DNA from 2 places in the Herbiconiux liukaitaii genome. Region 2 is predicted to be linked to the other one. Evidence: predicted binding sites of a transcription regulator. Region 2 holds the regulator's gene; the other holds the start of a gene.

Region 1 (9,181 bases), on a different contig from region 2:
GACTTGCCCGCGGCGATTCCTCCGGTGAGTCCGATCACGTACACGCGCCCAGCCTAGCGGGGCGGTCCATCCTCACCGGTCAACGGCCGGAAGGCCGCCCCGAGGGACGGCCTTCCGGTTGTTCGAACGACAGCGGCTTCAGGAGCCGGCGTCGGGTGATCAGTTGTTGGAGCTGAGCTTCTCGCGGAGTGCCGCGAGGGTCTCGTCGTCGGCGAGGGTGCCCGCGCCGGTCGACTCGCTCGAGAACGAGTTGTTCGCGGAGGGGACGTCGCTGTTGAGCGCCTCGGCGTTCGACGTGGCGACCTGCTTCTTGTGAGCCTCCCAGCGAGCCTGGGCCTCTGCGTACTGCAGCTCCCATGCCTCGCGCTGGGTGTCGAAGCCCTCTTTCCACTCGTTGGTCTCCGGGTCGAAGCCCTCGGGGTACTTGTAGTTGCCCTGGTCGTCGTACTCGGTGAGCATTCCGTAGAGAGCCGGGTCGAACTCGGTGCCCTCGGGGTCGACGCCGTCGTTCGCCTGCTTCAGCGAGAGGCTGATGCGGCGACGCTCGAGGTCGATGTCGATGACCTTGACGAAGACCTCGTCGCCGACCGACACGACCTGCTCGGCGAGCTCGACGTGCTTGCCGGAGAGCTCGGAGATGTGCACCAGACCCTCGATGCCCTCGGCGACGCGGACGAATGCACCGAACGGCACCAGCTTGGTGACCTTTCCGGGCGCGACCTGGCCGATGGCGTGGGTACGGGCGAACACCTGCCATGGGTCTTCCTGGGTGGCCTTGAGCGAGAGCGACACGCGCTCGCGGTCGAGGTCGACCTCGAGGATCTCGACGGTGACCTCCTGGCCGACCTCGACGACCTCGGAGGCGTGCTCGATGTGCTTCCAGGAGAGCTCGGAGACGTGGACGAGGCCGTCGACGCCGCCCAGGTCGACGAACGCACCGAAGTTGACGATCGACGAGACGACGCCCTTGCGGACCTGCCCCTTCTGGAGGTTGTTGAGGAACGTGGTGCGGCTCTCGGACTGCGTCTGCTCGAGCAGGGCACGGCGCGACAGGACCACGTTGTTGCGGTTCTTGTCGAGCTCGAGGATCTTGGCCTCGATCTCCTGACCCAGGTACGGGGTGAGGTCGCGCACGCGGCGGAGCTCGATGAGCGAGGCCGGGAGGAAGCCACGGAGGCCGATGTCGACGATGAGTCCACCCTTGACGACCTCGATGACCGAACCGGTCACCACGCCGTCGGCGTCCTTGATCTTCTCGACGTCACCCCATGCACGCTCGTACTGAGCGCGCTTCTTGGAGAGGATGAGGCGGCCTTCTTTGTCTTCCTTCTGGAGGACGAGGGCCTCGACGCTGTCGCCGACCTGGACGACCTCGGTGGGGTCGACATCGTGCTTGATGGAGAGTTCTCGCGAAGGGATGACGCCCTCCGTCTTGTAACCGACGTCGAGGAGGACCTCGTCGCGGTCGATCTTCACGACGATGCCCTCGATGAGGTCTCCGTCGTTGAAGAATTTCAGAGTCTTTTCGACCGCGGCGAGGAAGTCTTCAGCAGATCCGATGTCATTGATGGCGACCTGCTTGGTTGCCTTTTCGGTCGTTGCGATTGTCATGTAGTGGTTGCTCCGTTGTGGACATGAATCAGGCCGGTCGCGGGTGGTGCGATGGTGGTTCTCCGCGACAGGCGAGCGGATGAAAAGTCACAAAAGTGACACTCTATTCTAGGGGCGTCGGTGGGCGGACGGCAACCGGTCTGGTCGGACGATCGCGGCCAGGGCGTCGTCGTGGTGACGGAAGAGGAAGCGGTAGCCGGCGGCCTCGAGTCGCTCGGGCACGACCCAGCGGCTCTTCAGCACGAGCTCGGTCTCGGTGCGGATCGCGAACGAGCCGAGCTCGAGCATCCAGCGCCAGGTCGGCAGGCCGAAGCGCGCTCCGACGGCGCGGCGCACCGAGGCCATGAACGTGCGGTTGTCGGTGGGATTCGGGGCCGACGCGTTGACGGGGCCCTCGATCTCGGGATGGGCGACGAGGAAGCGGATGATGCCGACCACGTCGTCGAGGTGCACCCAGCTGAACCTCTGCCTGCCGCCCTTCGAGGTCGGGCGGTAGCGGTGGAACGTGCCCGTGGCGCGGCCTGCCCGGGTGGAGGGCCAGTGGCCGTCGAACTGGGGGCCGCCGAGGCCCGCGCGGGCGAGGGCGCGGATGGGGGCGAGTGCGCTGCCGTCACCCAGCACGATGGCCATGCGCAGGGCCACGCGTCGTGTGGCGGGCAGGGTTCCGCGGAAGAACTCCTCCTCCCAGCTCGTGGCGACGTTCACGGAGAAGCCCTCGCCGATCTCGCCCGTCGATTCCGTCATGGGGCGGTCGTCGGCGTGCCGGTAGATGGTGGCGGTGGAGGAGTTGATCCAGAGGGCTGGCGGATGCGCGGCCCCCGACACCGCGGCGTGCAGGGCGCGGGTGGTCTCGAGGCGGGAGCGGAAGATCTCGGCGCGGTTCTCGGCGGTGTAGCGGCAGTTCACGCTCTTGCCTGCGAGGTTGATGAGCAGATCGGCGCCGTCGACGAGGGCTGCGATGGCGGCCGCATCGCCCCAGCGGGCGTCGGGGCCGGTGCGGCCGATGAGAGCGACCTCGGCCCCCTCGTCGCGGAACGCCTGCACGATTCGGGCGCCGATGAAGCCGGAGGCCCCGGCGACGACGACTCGGTACGCGCGCGGTGATCCCTCTGCCGTCACGTGCCCTGCACCGGATCGGGTTCCGCGCGGATCTCGTAGCGGAACGACCCGGTGTACTCGTAGAGCCGCCCGAGGATGGGGGCCGAGATCGTGACCGAGACGCGCTGAGCGCCCTCCACAGCGGCGGGTGCGGCGTGCGGGTCTCCCCCATCGGCGTGGTCGTCGAAGCGCTCGACGAGGTGGATGCTCGGCGAGATGGCCGACGGCACTCTCAGGTACCGCGTTCCGATGCGGATCTCGAGCGCGTTCGACTCGAGGTGCAGCTCGCCGCGCATGACCCGGATGCCGAGTCGGATGCGGAACCGGCGACTCGACCCGAGGTGGTCGACGAGGCCGGCGGGGCCGATGCCGTCGGCGGTGATCGCGTCGATCATGGTGCGCACCCCACCGCCGAAGTGGAATCGGCGGACGGCCACCACGGCTGTGCGGCCATCGCGGTCGATGAGGGGTGCGTTCACGATGGTGAACGGCACGTTCTTCTCCCACACGGGGAACAGCACGCCCTTCGGGGCGAACAGGGCGAGCACGGGTCGCAGCCAGAGGCGCGGGGTGCCGACGACCTCGAACACCCCGCTGCCGTAGCCGCGGCTGCCGAACGGGATGGCCTCGAAGTAGCGCCGCAGCGCGGGATGCAGATCGTCGAGCGCCGACCCTGCCGTCAGCTCGTACGGCGAGCGGGAGCGCCGAGGGGTGCGGGAGTCGGGTCGGACGTCGGGGCGAGCGGCCATGGGCTACTCGCCTCCGAGGAGAGCGGTGCGGAGGGTGTCGAGACCGACGCCGCCGAGGTCGAGGGCGCGACGGTGGAACTCCTTCGAGGAGAAGGCCTCCTTCTCGCGGGCGCGGGTCTCGTCGCGCAGCTCTTCCCAGATGCGCTGGCCGACCTTGTAGGAGGGGGCCTGACCCGGCCAGCCCAGGTAGCGGTTGACCTCGAAGCGGATGAACGCGTCGTCCATGTTGACGTTCTGGCGCATGAAGTCGAGCGCGTACTCCGCATCCCACACGCCGGCGCCGTCGAGGCGCGGCTTCTGCAGGTGCACGCCGATGTCGAGCACCACGCGGGCAGCACGCATCCGCTGCCCGTCGAGCATGCCGAGGCGGTCTGCCGGGTCGTCGAGGTAGCCGAGCTCCTCCATGAGCCGCTCGGCGTAGAGGGCCCAGCCCTCGGCGTGGCCGCTCGTGCCCGCGAGCTGACGGCGCCAGGTGTTGAGCGTGGCGCGGTTGTAGACGGCCTGGCCGATCTGCAGGTGGTGGCCGGGAACACCCTCGTGGTAGACGGTGGTGAGCTCGCGCCAGGTGTCGAACTCCGTGACGCCCTCTGGCACCGACCACCACATGCGGCCGGGGCGGGAGAAGTCGTCTGTGGGGCCGGTGTAGTAGATGCCGCCCTCGTGGGTGGGCGCGATCATGCACTCGAGGGCGCGGATCTCCTCTGGGATGTCGAAGTGGGTGGCGCCGAGCTCGGCCACAGCCCTGTCGCTCGTGGCCTGCATCCACGCCTGCAGGGCGTCGGTGCCGTGCAGCTTGCGCGACTCGTCCCTGTCGAGGAAGGCGATGGCCTCGTACACGGAGGCGCCCGGCACGATCTCCCCCGCGATGGCCTCCTGCTCGCGCACCATGCGGCCGAGCTCCTCGATGCCCCACTCGTAGGTCTCGTCGAGATCGATCGTGGCGCCGAGGAAGCGGCGCGACTGGAGGGCGTAGACATCTCGGCCCACGGCATCCTGCTCGGTGGCGACGGGGGCGAGCTCGTTCTCGAGGAACTGGGCGAGCTTGGAGTAGGCCTCGGAGGCCGTGCCCGCCGCGCGCTCGAGATCGGCGCGCAGAGAGGCGGGGAGCTCGCCTCCCCCTGCGGGGGCAGCGCTCTCGGCGAACGAGCGGAAGAAGCTCTCGGGCCCCGAGTTGCCTCGGCTCTGCTGGAGCACCTCGGCGACCTGGCGGCGCGCGGGCGTGACACCCTCGCGGATGCCCTGCCTGAGGGTGAGGATGTAGCCGTCGACGGCCTCCTCGACCGCCGAGAGGCGCTTGGCGACGACCGACCAGTCGTGCTCGGTGGCGGTGGGCATGAGGTCGAAGACCTCGCGGATGTGCTGGCTGGGCGAGTCGATGACGTTGAGATCGCGCCGCTCGAGACCGGCCTCGGCGCTCTGCAGCGAGAGCTCGAGCTGGCTGCCGAGATCGGCCTTCGTGACCTCGTCGACCTCGTCGGCCGGAGTGGCGGCGGCGAGCTCGGCGAGAGCGGCGCGGGTGGCGGCGACCTTCTGCTCGTGGCCCTCGGGCGAGAGGTCGCCGAACCGATCGTCGACCTCGGTGCGGCCGATGTACGTACCGAGCACGGGTTCGAGCTCGACGAGGGTGTCGACCCAGCGCTCGGCGATGCGATCGATGTCGGTCTCTGGACGTAGTGTCGAACTGCTCATCTTCCGACCCTATGCCACGCCGCCGACATCGGTCGGGGGTGGCCAGGCCGCCTGCCCGGCCGCCTGCCCGGCCGCCTGCTCGGTCGTAGGCGCGGTGTTCTCCACAGCCGACGGACGGGCTCTCCACAGGCTCGCCGCTCCGATTGACTTATTCGAACATATATTCGAACATGAGGGCATGACGGATGCCGCGCTCTCGATCTCCTCCCCCGCTCCGGCGGGCGACGAGATCAGTGCGCTGCGCTCGCGCATCCAGCAGATGCAGGCCACGAAGCTCGACAGTCGCAGCGTGCGCACGCACCCGGCCCTCGAGCAGCTGCTGCCTGGCGGGTCGCTGCGGGCGGGGTCTGCGTACTCCGTGGAGCGGTCCACGGCGCTCGTGATGGCGCTCATGGCGGGGCCGTCGGCCGACGGCGTGTGGTGCGGAGTTGTGGGCATGCCCGACTTCGGGCTCGAGGCGGCGGCGGGCTTCGGCATCGACCTCGAGCGGCTCGCGCTCGTTCCCGACCCGGGTGAGGAGTGGCTCACGATCACGGCGGCGATGGCCGACGTGGTGGGGGTGGTGGTCACGCGACCGCCGAAACGGGTTCCGGATTCCGCGGTGGCGAGGCTGCAGGCGCGCATCAGGCAGCGGGAGGCGCTGCTCATCGTGCTCGGTGACTGGCCGCAGAGCGAGGCGACGCTGCGCATCACCGAGAGCCGCTGGGCGGGCATCGGCGCGGGTCACGGCTACCTCGCGGGGCGGCAGGCGACCGTGACGGCCACGGCCAGGGGCGGCATGGGGCGGCCGCGGCGTGCTCGGCTGTGGCTGCCGGATCGCGACGAGCTGTTCCGGCCCGTGAGCGAGTTCGGGGCCCCTGCGGCACCGTCGGCACCGTCTGCTGTGCCGTCTGCTGTGCGCTCAGGGGCGCCCTCCGGGGCTCCCTCGGGGGTGCAGCCTGTGGCCGGTGGCGGTCGTCCGCGCATCCTGCACGAGGTGGCGAGCTGATGGCGCGCGGTGGGCCGGCGCGCGGCGGGGCCGGGCGGGGTCTCTCCGCTCGGGGCACGCCCGTGCGGAGCATGGTGGTGTGGTGCCCCGACTGGCCGGTGGTGGCGATGGCCAGGGCCGAGGGGGTGGCGGAGGATGCGGTGCTCGCGGCCGACGAGCATCTGGCCGTGATCGAGAAGGGTCTCGTCTATGCCTGCTCGGCGGCGGCGAGGGCCGATGGGGTGCGGAGGGGCCTGCGGCTCAGGGAGGCGCAGGCCCGTTCGCCGAGGCTGCGCGTGTTCGACCACGACCCCGCTGTGGTCAATCGCGCCTTCGAGCCCATCATCGTGGCGCTCGAGGAGCTGAGCCCGGGAGTGCAGGTGATGCGGCCCGGCACGTGCGCCCTGAGGTCGCGCGGCCCTGCCCGTTACTACGGAGACGAGGAGAGCGCGGCGATCGCCTTCCTCGCCCGGCTCGCCGAGATAGGGGTGACGGATGCGCGGATCGGCATCGCCGACGGTGTCTTCGCGGCCGACCACGCGGCCCGCCTCCCCGGCAGGGAGCTCGTGCGCATCGTGCCGCCCGGCGGGTCCGCCGCCTTCCTCTCCCCCCTGCCCGTGGGGGTGCTGGGGAGCCTCCTCGGCACGAACGAGCTCGTGCCCCTGCTCGGGCGGCTCGGCATCCACACCCTCGGCGAGTTCGCCCGGCTGCCGGATGAAGACGTGCAGAGCCGCTTCGGCGACGAGGGGGCGAGAGCGCACCTCAAGGCCTCCGGCCGCGACGGGCAGCCGGTGGTGCCGCGCATCCCGCCCGAGGTGCGCGAGAGCGTGAGCGAGTTCGAACCGCCGCTCGACCGCATCGACCAGGTGACCTTCGGCATCAGGGCCGCTGCCGACCTCTTCGTGCAGAGGCTCTCCGAGGCGCGGCTCGTGTGCACGGCCATCCGGGTGGAGCTCACGAGCGAGCGGGGGCAGGTGCGCGAGCGGAGCTGGCTGCATCCGCGCTGGTTCAGCTCCTCCGATGTGGTCGACAGGGTGCGCTGGCAGCTGCAGGGCGGCGACGCCATCGAGGCGGCGCTCGAATCCGGCATCAGCCGGGTGCGGGTGATCGCCGAGACGGTCGACGGCAGCTCGAAGCACGAGACCGGGCTCTGGGGCAGCGGATCGGACGAGCGGGTGCACAGCGGCATGGCGCGCCTGCAGAGCATGGTGGGCCACGAGGGTGTGCTGACCGCCTCGATCGGTGGCGGCCGGGCGCCCCGCGAGCGGGTGCTGCTCTCGCCCTGGGGCGACCGCCCGGCCGAGGTGCGATCTACGGCGCCCTGGCCGGGGAGTCTGCCGGCCCCCCTGCCCACCACGGTGTTCGAGCACCCCTGGGCCGTGCAGGTGGCGACGGCGGAGGGCGAGCCCGTCGACGTCACCGAGCGGGGCGAGCTCTCGGCGGCTCCGGCGTTCTTCTCCGAGACGGGGGCACTGCACGACCTCAAGCCCCTCACGGCCTGGGCGGGCCCGTGGCCCACCGAGGAGCACTGGTGGGACGAAGCGGCCCACCGCCGCATCGACCGCTTCCAGGTGGTGGATGCCGCGGGGGGTGCGTGGCTGCTCGCCCTCGAGAACCACCGCTGGCGTGCGGAGGCCCGCTATGACTGAGTCGCGCCGCGCGTGCTGCGTGCGGAGCAGGGAGACGAGCTGATGGGGTTCAACAATCCGCCCGTGCCGTGGTCGGAGCTCGAGAGCGCGCTCTCGGACCGTCGGCGACCTGGATCACCGCCCTCCGACGGCGGGGACAGCCCGGCCTGGTCGACTAAGCGGCTGCCCTACGACCCGGGAGAGCTCCCACCTGTCGAGAGGGAGCCCGGCCCCGTCGTGCCCTACGCCGAGCTGCACGCGCACTCGAACTTCAGCTTCCTCGACGGAGCGTCCTCCCCGGAGGAGCTCATCGAGGAGGCGACGAGGCTGCGCCTGCACGCCCTCGCGATCACCGATCACGACGGCCTCTACGGCATCGTGCGCTTCGCGGAGGCGGCCGAGAAGCACGAGCTCGCCACGGTGTTCGGCGCCGAGCTCTCGCTCGATCTGGGGGCGCCGCAGAACGGTGTGCCCGATCCGGAGGGCTCGCACCTGCTCGTGCTGGCCAGACGGCAGGAGGGCTACCACCGGCTGGCAGGGGCGATCACCTCGGCCCAGCTCGCGCCGGGGGCGGAGAAGGGCCGCCCGCTCTACGACCTCGAGGAGCTCGCGGCTCACGCGGACGGACACTGGGCCGTGCTCACGGGGTGCAGGAAGGGGCAGGTGCGCCAGGCCCTCGACGACGCGGGAGAAGACGGCGCCCTCGCCGAGGTCGACAGGCTCGTGGCGCTGTTCGGTCGCGACAACGTGCTCGTGGAGCTCTCCGATCGAGGCGAACCGCTCGACAGCGGTCGCAACGACGTGCTGGCCGCGATCGCCGACAGGCGGGGGCTCGCCACGGTCGCCACGGGCAACGTGCACTACGCGGCTCCGGGGCAGCACAGGCTCGCGCAGGCCCTCGCCGCGGTGCGGGCGAGACGCAGCCTCGATGAGCTCGACGGCTGGCTCCCCGCATCCCCCCACCTGCATCTGCGCTCGGGAGCCGAGATGACCGCCCGCTTCGGGCGCTACCCCGGCGCCGTGGAGCGCACGGTCGAGGTGGCCGACGACCTGTCGTTCCGGCTGCGCACGGCCAAGCCCAACCTGCCGCGGCAGGAGGTGCCGGAGGGGCACACCCCCATGTCCTGGCTGCGCACGCTCGTGCTCGACGCCGTGCCCTCGAAGTACCCGCGGGCGAGCGCCGACGACCTGGCGCGCATCGAGAAGGAGCTCGGGGTGATCGAGCTGAAGCAGTTCCCCGGCTACTTCCTGATCGTCTACGACATCGTGCGCGAGGCCCGCAGCCGCGGCATCCTGTGCCAGGGGCGGGGCTCGGCCGCCAACTCGGCGGTCTGCTACCTGCTCGGCATCACGGCCGTCGACGCGATCGCCAGGCAGCTGCCGTTCGAGCGCTTCCTCTCGAGCATGCGCGACGAGGAGCCCGACATCGACGTCGACTT
Region 2 (9,181 bases):
GTCGACCACGGCCTGCACGAGCGCCTCGTCGAGCGGCACGAGGGCCCCGCCGAAGCGCGAGATGCCCGACTTGTCGCCGAGCGCCTGGCGGATGGCCTGGCCGAGCAGGATCCCCGTGTCCTCGACCGTGTGGTGCACGTCGATCTCGATGTCGCCCCTCGCGCGCACGGTGAGGTCGGTGAGCGAGTGCTTGGCGAAGGCGGTGAGGAGGTGGTCGTAGAAGGGCACCGAGGTCTGGATGTCGGAGACGCCCGTGCCGTCGAGGTCGAGCGTGAGCTCGATCGACGACTCGCTGGTCTCGCGCTGCAGGCGGGCGGTGCGGGGTGCGGTCATGCCCTCAATCCTACCGAGGGCGTGCGCCGGGGCGTCGCTGGCGGCGAAGACCGCGGGCGGGGTGAGCGAACTCGGTCAGCGATCCGCCGCTGGCGTGAGTTCCCTCATGGCGTCGAGGAAGGCCGTCGTCTCGGCGGCCGTGCCCGCGCTCACCCGGAGGTGGCCGGGGATGGCCAGGTTGCGGATGATGATGCCGCGGTCGAGGAGCTGCTGCCAGAGCCACTCGGGGTCGTCGACGCCGCCGAACAGCACGAAGTTGGCCTCGCTCGGCCACGGGTGGTAGCCGAGCTCGGCCAGCTCCCGCTCGATGCGGTCGCGCTGGGCCTTGATGTCGTCGACCATGGCGAGCACCTCGGGGGCGTGCGCGAGAGCCGCCACCGCGGCTGCCTGGGTGAGTGCGGAGAGGTGGTAGGGCAGGCGCACGAGCCGCAGCGCATCCGTGACCGCCGGGTGGGCCGCGAGGTAGCCGAGGCGCGCGCCGGCGAAGGCGAAGGCCTTGCTCATGGTGCGCGAGACGATGAGGCGGGGGCGGCCCTCGAGCAGGCTGAGGGCGGTGGGTTCGCCGGCGGCGGTGAACTCGGCGTACGCCTCGTCGACCACGACCATGCCGTCGAACGCGTCGTAGACGGCGCGGATGGTGTCGAGGCCGAGGCCCGTGCCCGTGGGGTTGTTGGGCGAGCAGAGGAAGACGATGTCGGGCGAGGTGCGCTCGACCCAGCTCACCGCCGTCTCGGGCGAGATGAGGAACTCGGCGTCGCGCTCCCCCGCGATCCAGCGGGCGCCCGTGGCCTGGGCGATGATCGAGTGCATGGAGTAGGTGGGAGGGAAGCCGAGCACCGAACGCCCCGGGCCACCGAAGGCCATGAGGATCTGCTGAAGGATCTCGTTCGAGCCGTTCGCCGCCCAGACGCCCTCGGCGCCGAGCTCGAGGCCCGGCTCGGTGCTCACGAGGTAGCGGGCGAGCGACTCGCGGAGCGCCGTGAACTCGCGGTCGGGGTACCGATTGACGGTGAGGAGCTCCCTGGCCACCGCTTCGATGATGTCGCGCGCGACCTCTTCGGGGATCGGGTGCGTGTTCTCGTTGACGTTGAGCTCCACGGGGAGGTGGAGGTGCGGTGCACCATAGGGCTCGAGGCCCCTGAGGTCGTCTCGGATGGGCAGATCGGAGAGGGAGGTCACCCGCAGAAGCCTACTCGGAGCGCGGATCGCGACCGGCGCAGCTTCCGCCGCCGCTGTTACTGCTAGTCGGCGATGTCGGCCGGCACGGCGATGCGCTGACCGGGCTGCACGGACGACTCGCTCAGCTGGTTGAGGCTCATGATCTCGGCGATGACATCACGCGGGTCGGCCTCGGGCGCCAGCGACTCGGCGATGGCCCACAGGCTCTGGCCGGACTTGACGGTGAGGTAGTCGAACTCGGCACCGGAGGTGGTGCCCGTGGCCACGGCGGTGCCGCCGCTGAACAGTGCGGCGAACCCGAGCAGGAGGATGATCGGCAGAGCGATGACCGACGCCAGCACCGTGCGACCGCGAGCCGTGATGCGGAGCCGCGTGGTGGGCACAGCGGAAGCGGTTCCGGCGGCGCCGGTGTGGGCAGCGTCGGTGTGTGCGGTGCGGGCGGTCGTGGTGCTGAGAGGTGCTGCTGCGTAGCTCATGATTCCTCCTGAAGGGTTCGTACCGGCGCTCGGCCGGGAGCGCCGATACGAAGTCTTGTTCCGAATGTATATTCGATTTTCTGGTTCGTCAAGCGGATATACCTCGAAGAATCGGCGACACACTCGAACATATGTGTGTTTTCGAGTACTTCTCGGATACAGTTTCGATCGACAGGTGAACTCAACCACCAGCCACCGACATCGGCGCTCGCGCCCTCGGTGGGAGCGCAGAAAGCAGGAGACGTGGCGAACGAGACCGGCCGCACCAGACGACGCAAGAGCCTCAGCGACAAGCAGCTCGCGATCCTCGACGTGATCCAGCGCTCCGTGCTCTCACGCGGGTATCCGCCGAGCATGCGCGAGATCGGCGACGCCGTGGGGCTCTCCTCGCTCTCGAGCGTCACCCACCAGCTCAACCAGCTCGAGCTCTCCGGCTACCTGCGGCGAGACCCCAACCGCCCCCGCGCCATGGAGGTGCTCATCGACGTGCCGAGCGCGGAGGACGCGCCGTCGCCGGATGCCGACTCCTCACCCCCTGTGGGCGACGCCACGCTCGTGCCTCTCGTGGGCCGCATCGCCGCGGGCATCCCCATCACGGCCGAGCAGCAGGTCGACGAGGTGTTCCCGCTCCCCCGTCAGCTCGTGGGCAACGGAGACCTCTTCATGCTCAAGGTCGTGGGCGAGTCGATGATCGACGCCGCCATCTGCGACGGCGACTGGGTCGTCATCCGCCAGCAGAGCACCGCCGAGAACGGCGACATCGTGGCCGCCATGCTCGACGAGGAGGCCACCGTGAAGGTGTTCCGCCAGCGCGACGGCCACACCTGGCTGCTCCCCCGCAACAGCAACTTCGAGCCCATCCTCGGTGACTTCGCCACGGTGCTCGGCAAGGTCGTGGCAGTTCTCAGAGCTGTCTAGCGTTCAGAAACGCAAACGTCGCGGCAACCGGACCCCATGAGGGCTTGGATGCCGCGACGTTCGCGTTGTTGAATTACTCAGGCGGGCTCAGCGGGGTACGGAGAACTCGGTGAGGCGGTCTTCGAACTCCGGGTTGACGAGGGCGCGCACGTGGGTGCCCGACTCCTCGTACTCGGTGCTCAGCACGGTGTTCTTCTCGTGCAGGAGCGTCACGAGGTCGCCGCGCTCGTAGGGCACGAGCAGGTCGACCTCCACACTGGGCCGCGGCAGGATCTCGTCGATCGCCGCGAGCAGCTCGGCGATGCCCTCGCCCGTGCGGGCCGACACGAAGATCGCCGTCGGCTCGAGACCGCGGAGCACGAGCCGGTCGTCGTCCGGCACGAGGTCGCTCTTGTTGAAGACCACGATCTCCGGGATGCCCCTGGCCCCCGCCTCACCCATGACGTCGCGCACCGTGGCGATCTGGCTCGCCGGATCCGGGTGGGATCCGTCGACGACGTGCACCACGACATCCGAGTCGGCCACCTCCTCGAGCGTCGACCGGAAGGCCTCGACCAGCTGGTGGGGCAGGGCGCGCACGAAGCCGACGGTGTCGGCGATCGTGTACGGCCGGCCGTCTCCCGTCGCGTTCTTGCGCACCGTCGCGTCCAGGGTGGCGAAGAGCGAGTTCTCGACCAGCACGCCCGCGCTCGTGATGCGGTTCAGCAGCGACGACTTGCCGGCGTTGGTGTAGCCCGCGATCGCGACCGACGGCACGGCGTTGCGCTTGCGGTTGGCCCGCTTCGCATCCCGAGCCGGCTTCATTTCCTTGATCTGCTTGCGCAGCTTCGCCATCCGCGTGTGGATGCGGCGGCGATCGAGCTCGATCTTGGTCTCACCGGGGCCACGGGATCCCATTCCGGCTCCCGCCCCGCCCACCTGGCCACCGGCCTGGCGCGACATCGAGTCACCCCAGCCGCGCAGTCGCGGCAGGAGGTACTCGAGCTGGGCGAGCTCCACCTGGGCCTTGCCCTCGCGGCTCTTGGCGTGCTGGCTGAAGATGTCGAGGATCACGGCCGTGCGGTCGATCACCTTGACCTTCACCACGTCTTCGAGCGCACGCCGCTGGCTCGGGGCCAGCTCGGTGTCGGCGATCACGGTGTCGGCGCCGAGCGACTGCACGACGGCCCTGAGCTCCTCGGCCTTGCCCTTGCCGAAGTAGGTGCTGGGGTCGGGGTGCGCACGGCGCTGGAGCAGCCCGTCGAGCACCACGGCGCCCGCCGTCTCGGCGAGGGCTGCGAGCTCGCGCAGGGAGTTCTCGGCGTCGCCGAGGGTGCCCTGCGAGTAGACGCCGATGATGACGACGTTCTCGAGCCTGAGCTGTCGGTACTCCACCTCGGTGACGTCTTCGAGCTCGGTGGAGAGCCCGCCGACGCGGCGCAGCGACTGGCGGTCCTCACGATCGAACTGGTCGCCGTCGTAGCCGGAGCCCGCAGGCCCCTGACCGGTGGTCTCGGGGCGCTGGAGCGCCTGCGCTCCGGCCTGCTCGAAGAGCGAGTATCCGGAGGAGCGCTTCTCGGCGCTCGCGAGCACACGGCTGACGGCGTCGTCGGCCTCGGTGGAGGAGTGATCGGTGTTCTCAGTGGTCTGGTGGTCTGACATTGCGGTCAAGACTAGTCTCCTTGTTTGCTAGATTCCCTCTATGGATGGCGAGCACTACTTCTCGGCACGACCTGCCGGAGAGCTCGAGCTCCGTGAGATCGACGTCACCCTCGCGGGTTCTCCCTACCGGGTCGCCACGTCGTCGAAGATCTTCAGCCCCGACCACATCGACACCGGCACCCAGGTGCTGCTGGCGAACGTGCCCACGCCTCCCGAGACGGGCGATCTGCTCGATCTCGGCTGCGGATGGGGACCGATCGCGCTGACGCTCGCGCTGGAGTCACCGCGCGCCACGGTGTGGGCGGTGGACGTCAACGAACGTGCTCTGGATCTGGTGCGGCGGAATTTTCACATGATGGGTCTCGAGAACATCAACGCCTGTCGACCCGGGGATGTTCCCGAGGAGGTGCGATTCGCCGCGATCTGGTCGAATCCGCCGATCCGGGTGGGAAAGGAGGTGCTGCACGGCATGCTGCGGCACTGGATCCCCCGCCTCCACCCCGACTCGGAGGCGTGGCTCGTGGTGCAGAAGCACCTGGGGTCGGACTCGCTGCAGCGCTGGCTCGAAGCGGAGTTCCCGGCGTTCGCGGTGTCGCGCGCCGTGTCGGTCAAGACCTTCAGGATGCTGCGGGTGGTCAGCGCCTGAGCCGGTGAAGCCCGGGAGCCGTGCGCATCAGCGGCGTCACGCCAACGAGAGGTCGCCCTCGTAGACGAGCTCGGCCGGCCCCGAGAGAGCCACGTGCTCGCCGTCTTCGGTGGGGAACATGCGCACACCCACCACTCCGCCCGGCACCGTGACGCGCCACTGGTTCGGCGCGCCCGCGCCCGCCCAGTGCCGCGTGGCCAGGGCGGCTGCCGCTGCCCCCGTGCCGCACGAGAGGGTCTCGCCGCTGCCGCGCTCGTGCACACGCATGCGGATGTGGCCGACGCCGTCGCGCACGAGCGGATCGCTCGGCACCACGAACTCCACGTTCGCGCCGTCGACCGGTGAGGGCTCGAGGTGCGGGATGTAGCTGAGGTCGGCCTCGTCGAGCTCGGCGTCGTCGGCGAGGGCGACCACCACGTGGGGGTTGCCCACGTTGATGCCGAGGCCGGGACGCGCCACCTGGAGGTTCTTGGCCCGCACGAGGGTCTCACCGCTCTCGAGGCGCCAGCGCCCGAGATCGACCTGGTAGCCGAGGGCGTTGCGCTGCAGGTCGCGCACGCCGCTGCGGGTGCCGATGACCATGGTCTCGCCCTGCTCGAGCGTGGCCAACCCGTTGTCGATGAGGTAGCGCGCGAACACGCGGATGCCGTTGCCGCACATCTCGGCGATCGACCCGTCGCCGTTGCGGTAGTCCATGAACCACTCCGCCGCCGGATCCTCGGCGAGGGCCGCGGCGCCCGCCTCGAGGTTCGCCGAGCGCACGGCGCGCAGCACTCCGTCGGCGCCCACGCCGAAGTGGCGGTCGCAGATGGCGGCCACCTGGCTCGGATCGAGGTCGATCTCGCCCTCGGGGTCGGTGAAGAGCACGAAGTCGTTCCCCGTGCCCTGGCCCTTGGTGAAGTGCAGATCGGCTGGCATGGATTCAGTCTAGGACGGCCTCGAGAGCGGCCGACACGCTGTCCGCTTCGAGCGGATCGACGTCGATGGTGCCGGTGTAGCGCTTGAACCACCCCACCTGGCGGCGCGCGTAGCGACGCGTGAGCGCTTGCGCCTCGGCGATCGCCTCGGCGGTGGTGGCCGCACCGTCGAGCTCGGCGAGGGCCTGGGCGTAGCCGATGGCCCTCGCCGCGGTGGTGCCCGAGCGGAGCCCGTGCTCGGCGAGCTCGGCGACCTCCCCCACGAGGCCGGCCGCCCACATGCGCTCGACCCGGGCGTCGAGGCGGGGCACGAGCTGCTCACGCGGGATGCCGAGCCGCAGCACGGTGGCGGGCCGCCACGGCACGGGCTGCTCGGGGAGGGTGCCGCTCAGGGGCTTGCCCGTGAGCTCCACGACCTCGAGGGCTCGCACGATGCGCCGGCCGTTGTGCTGGCCGATCGACGCGGCGGCCTCGGGATCGATGGCCTTGAGCCGGTCGTAGAGCACCCGCGGGCTCGACTCCTCGAGCTCCGCCTCCAGTCGCGCACGCACGGTCTCGTCGCGCGCCGGGAAGCTGAAGTCGTAGAGCACCGACGAGACGTAGAGTCCGGAGCCGCCCACGAGGATGGCTGTGTCCCCACGAGCGATGATGTCGTCGATGTCGCGCCTGGCCTCGCGCTGGAAGGCGGCGACCGAGGCGTCGTCGGTCACGTCGAGCACATCGAGCTGGTGGTGCGGGATGCCGCGGCGCTCCGCCACGGGGAGCTTGGCCGTGCCGATGTCCATGCCGCGGTAGAGCTGCATCGCGTCGGCGTTCACGACTTCCGCCGGTCGACCGCCCGCGACGAGTCGCTCGGCGAGGTCGAGCGAGAGATCGGACTTGCCCGTTCCCGTGGCGCCGACCACCGCGAGGAGGGCGGGTGGCTCGGTGCTCACCGCCCGCTACCCGCGGAGATCGTCGGTGGGACTGTAGATGGGCACCGTGGACACCGTGGGTGCGGCTGCCACACTTGCCGGGGCCGCGGCCACGGGTGGGCCCATGCGCAGCGTCGGCAGGCCCAGCGAGACGGGGCCGACCTTGCCGGGCGTGCTGGTAGCGCCTGCCGCCGGGCTCGGCACGCCACAGGACTCGGCCTCCGACCTGTCCCACGCATCTCCGGCCCTCGTCGGGCGCACGGCGAGCGGCGAGCCGTCGCTGTCGGCGATGAGGTGGAAGGGTGCGGCCTGCGTGATGACCACCGAGACGACGTCGCCGGGGCGCGGGCGGGGCGACCCCTCCGGCAGTTCGAAGTGCACGAGCCGGCTGTCCTCCGCGCGACCGCTCAAGCGGTGGGTGGCACTGTCTTTGCGCCCCTCTCCGTTGGCCACGACGAGCTCGACCCGGCGGCCGATGAGGCCGCGGTTCTCCTCGAGCGAGATCCTGTCCTGCAGCGCGGCCAGGCGCTCGTAGCGCTCCTGCACCACCGCACGCGGAACCTGGTCGGGCAGCGTGGCCGCGGGGGTGCCCGGACGGACCGAGTACTGGAAGGTGAAGGCCGAGGCGAACCGCGCCTGCTCCACCACTCGCAGTGTCTCGAGGAAGTCCTCTTCCGTCTCACCGGGGAAGCCCACGATGATGTCGGTCGAGATCGCCGCGTGCGGGATCCTGGCGCGCACCCGGTCGAGGATGCCGAGGAACTTCGCCGAACGGTAGGAGCGCTTCATGGCCCGGAGGATGCGATCGGAGCCGGACTGCAGCGGCATGTGCAGCTGCGGCATGACGGCGGGCGTCTCGGCCATCGCGTCGATCACATCGTCGGTGAACGCCGCGGGATGCGGGCTCGTGAAGCGGATGCGCTCGAGACCCTCTATCTGCCCGGCCGCGCGCAGCAGCTTGCCGAACGCGAAGCGGTCACCGAACTCGACGCCGTAGGAGTTGACGTTCTGACCGAGGAGCGTGACCTCGATGGCCCCGTCGTCGACGAGGGAGTGGATCTCTCCGAGCACCTCGCCGGGGCGGCGGTCCTTCTCCTTGCCGCGGAGCGCCGGAACGATGCAGAACGTGCACGTGTTGTTGCAGCCGACCGAGATGGAGACCCAGCCGCTGTAGGTCGAGTCGCGCTTGGTGGGCAGGGTCGACGGGAAGGTCTCGAGCGATTCGAGGATCTCGATCTCCGCGGCGTCGTTGTGGCGGGCGCGTTCGAGCAGTCGAGGCAGAGCCCCCATGTTGTGGGTGCCGAACACCACGTCGACCCACGGCGCCTTCTCGAGGATGACGTTCTTGTCCTTCTGCGCGAGGCAGCCGCCCACGGCGATCTGCATGCCCTCGTGCTTGCGCTTGATCGACGCGAGCTGGCCGAGGTTGCCGTAGAGCTTGTTGTCGGCGTTCTCGCGCACCGCGCAGGTGTTGATGACGACCACGTCGGCCTCGACACCCTCGGCGGGTACGTACCCGGCCGCCTCGAGCGATCCGCTCAACCGCTCGGAGTCGTGCACGTTCATCTGGCACCCGAAGGTGCGCACCTCGTAGGTGCGCACGCGCCCCGAGGTCTCCCGTGCCGCCGTGGACGGCACGATCACCGTGGGGGCTTCGCTCACTGTGCTCATGATCCACCCAGTCTACGAACTGCCGGACGGCCACCAGGTCAGCGGAAGCGGGGGCCGCTCGCCGACTTGCGGGTGGCCATGGCCTGCCGCGTGACCTCGCGCACCACACCGGAGCCGAAACCGCGGCGGGTGAGGAAGGCCACGAGACGACGCTCGGCCGTGGTGTCGTCGTACGACGCCAGCTGACCGATGCGCTTCATGGCCGCCTCGTGCGCCAGGTCGAACTCGTGGTCGTCGTCGAGCCGGGAGAGCGCCTCGGTGACCATCTCGGAGGGGATCTTGCGCGCCGCGAGCTCCCGCGAGATGACCGCGCGGCTCTTGTGGTTGCGCTCGCTCAGACGCTCGACGAGAGATTCGGCCAGCGCGAAGTCGTTGAGGTAACCGAACTCCTCGTACTTGGCCACGAGCACGTCGGCCTCGTCGGAGGTGGCCCCCTGAGCCACGAGCAGGTCGTGGGTCTCGCCCGCGGAGAGCTGGCGACGGCCG

The links. Region 2 encodes LexA, which represses DNA repair genes until DNA is damaged. Its sites were predicted from a motif close to TCGAACANNTGTTCGA; they were not measured.
Region 1: a site for LexA is predicted at 5,300-5,315, ahead of imuA' (DnaE2-dependent mutagenesis accessory factor ImuA'). Genes of this name have one in related genera too.

The regions. Positions count from the first base shown of each region.
Region 1 is NZ_JBHFHG010000002.1:499,749-508,929, forward strand. It holds gene coaE (dephospho-CoA kinase) at 1-44, opposite strand, end outside; gene rpsA (30S ribosomal protein S1) at 160-1,611, opposite strand; gene ACEXQC_RS02930 (epimerase) at 1,720-2,730, opposite strand; gene ACEXQC_RS02935 (DUF4166 domain-containing protein) at 2,727-3,458, opposite strand; gene ACEXQC_RS02940 (DUF885 domain-containing protein) at 3,462-5,147, opposite strand; gene imuA' (DnaE2-dependent mutagenesis accessory factor ImuA') at 5,326-6,135, shown strand; gene ACEXQC_RS02950 (DNA polymerase Y family protein) at 6,135-7,763, shown strand; gene ACEXQC_RS02955 (error-prone DNA polymerase) at 7,806-9,181, shown strand, end outside.
Region 2 is NZ_JBHFHG010000006.1:392,752-401,932, reverse strand. It holds gene hisB (imidazoleglycerol-phosphate dehydratase HisB) at 1-333, opposite strand, end outside; gene ACEXQC_RS14285 (histidinol-phosphate transaminase) at 409-1,512, opposite strand; gene ACEXQC_RS14280 (LysM peptidoglycan-binding domain-containing protein) at 1,575-1,988, opposite strand; gene lexA (transcriptional repressor LexA) at 2,232-2,906, shown strand; gene hflX (GTPase HflX) at 2,994-4,547, opposite strand; gene ACEXQC_RS14265 (class I SAM-dependent methyltransferase) at 4,588-5,193, shown strand; gene dapF (diaminopimelate epimerase) at 5,230-6,111, opposite strand; gene miaA (tRNA (adenosine(37)-N6)-dimethylallyltransferase MiaA) at 6,116-7,045, opposite strand; gene miaB (tRNA (N6-isopentenyl adenosine(37)-C2)-methylthiotransferase MiaB) at 7,052-8,695, opposite strand; gene ACEXQC_RS14245 (regulatory protein RecX) at 8,734-9,181, opposite strand, start outside.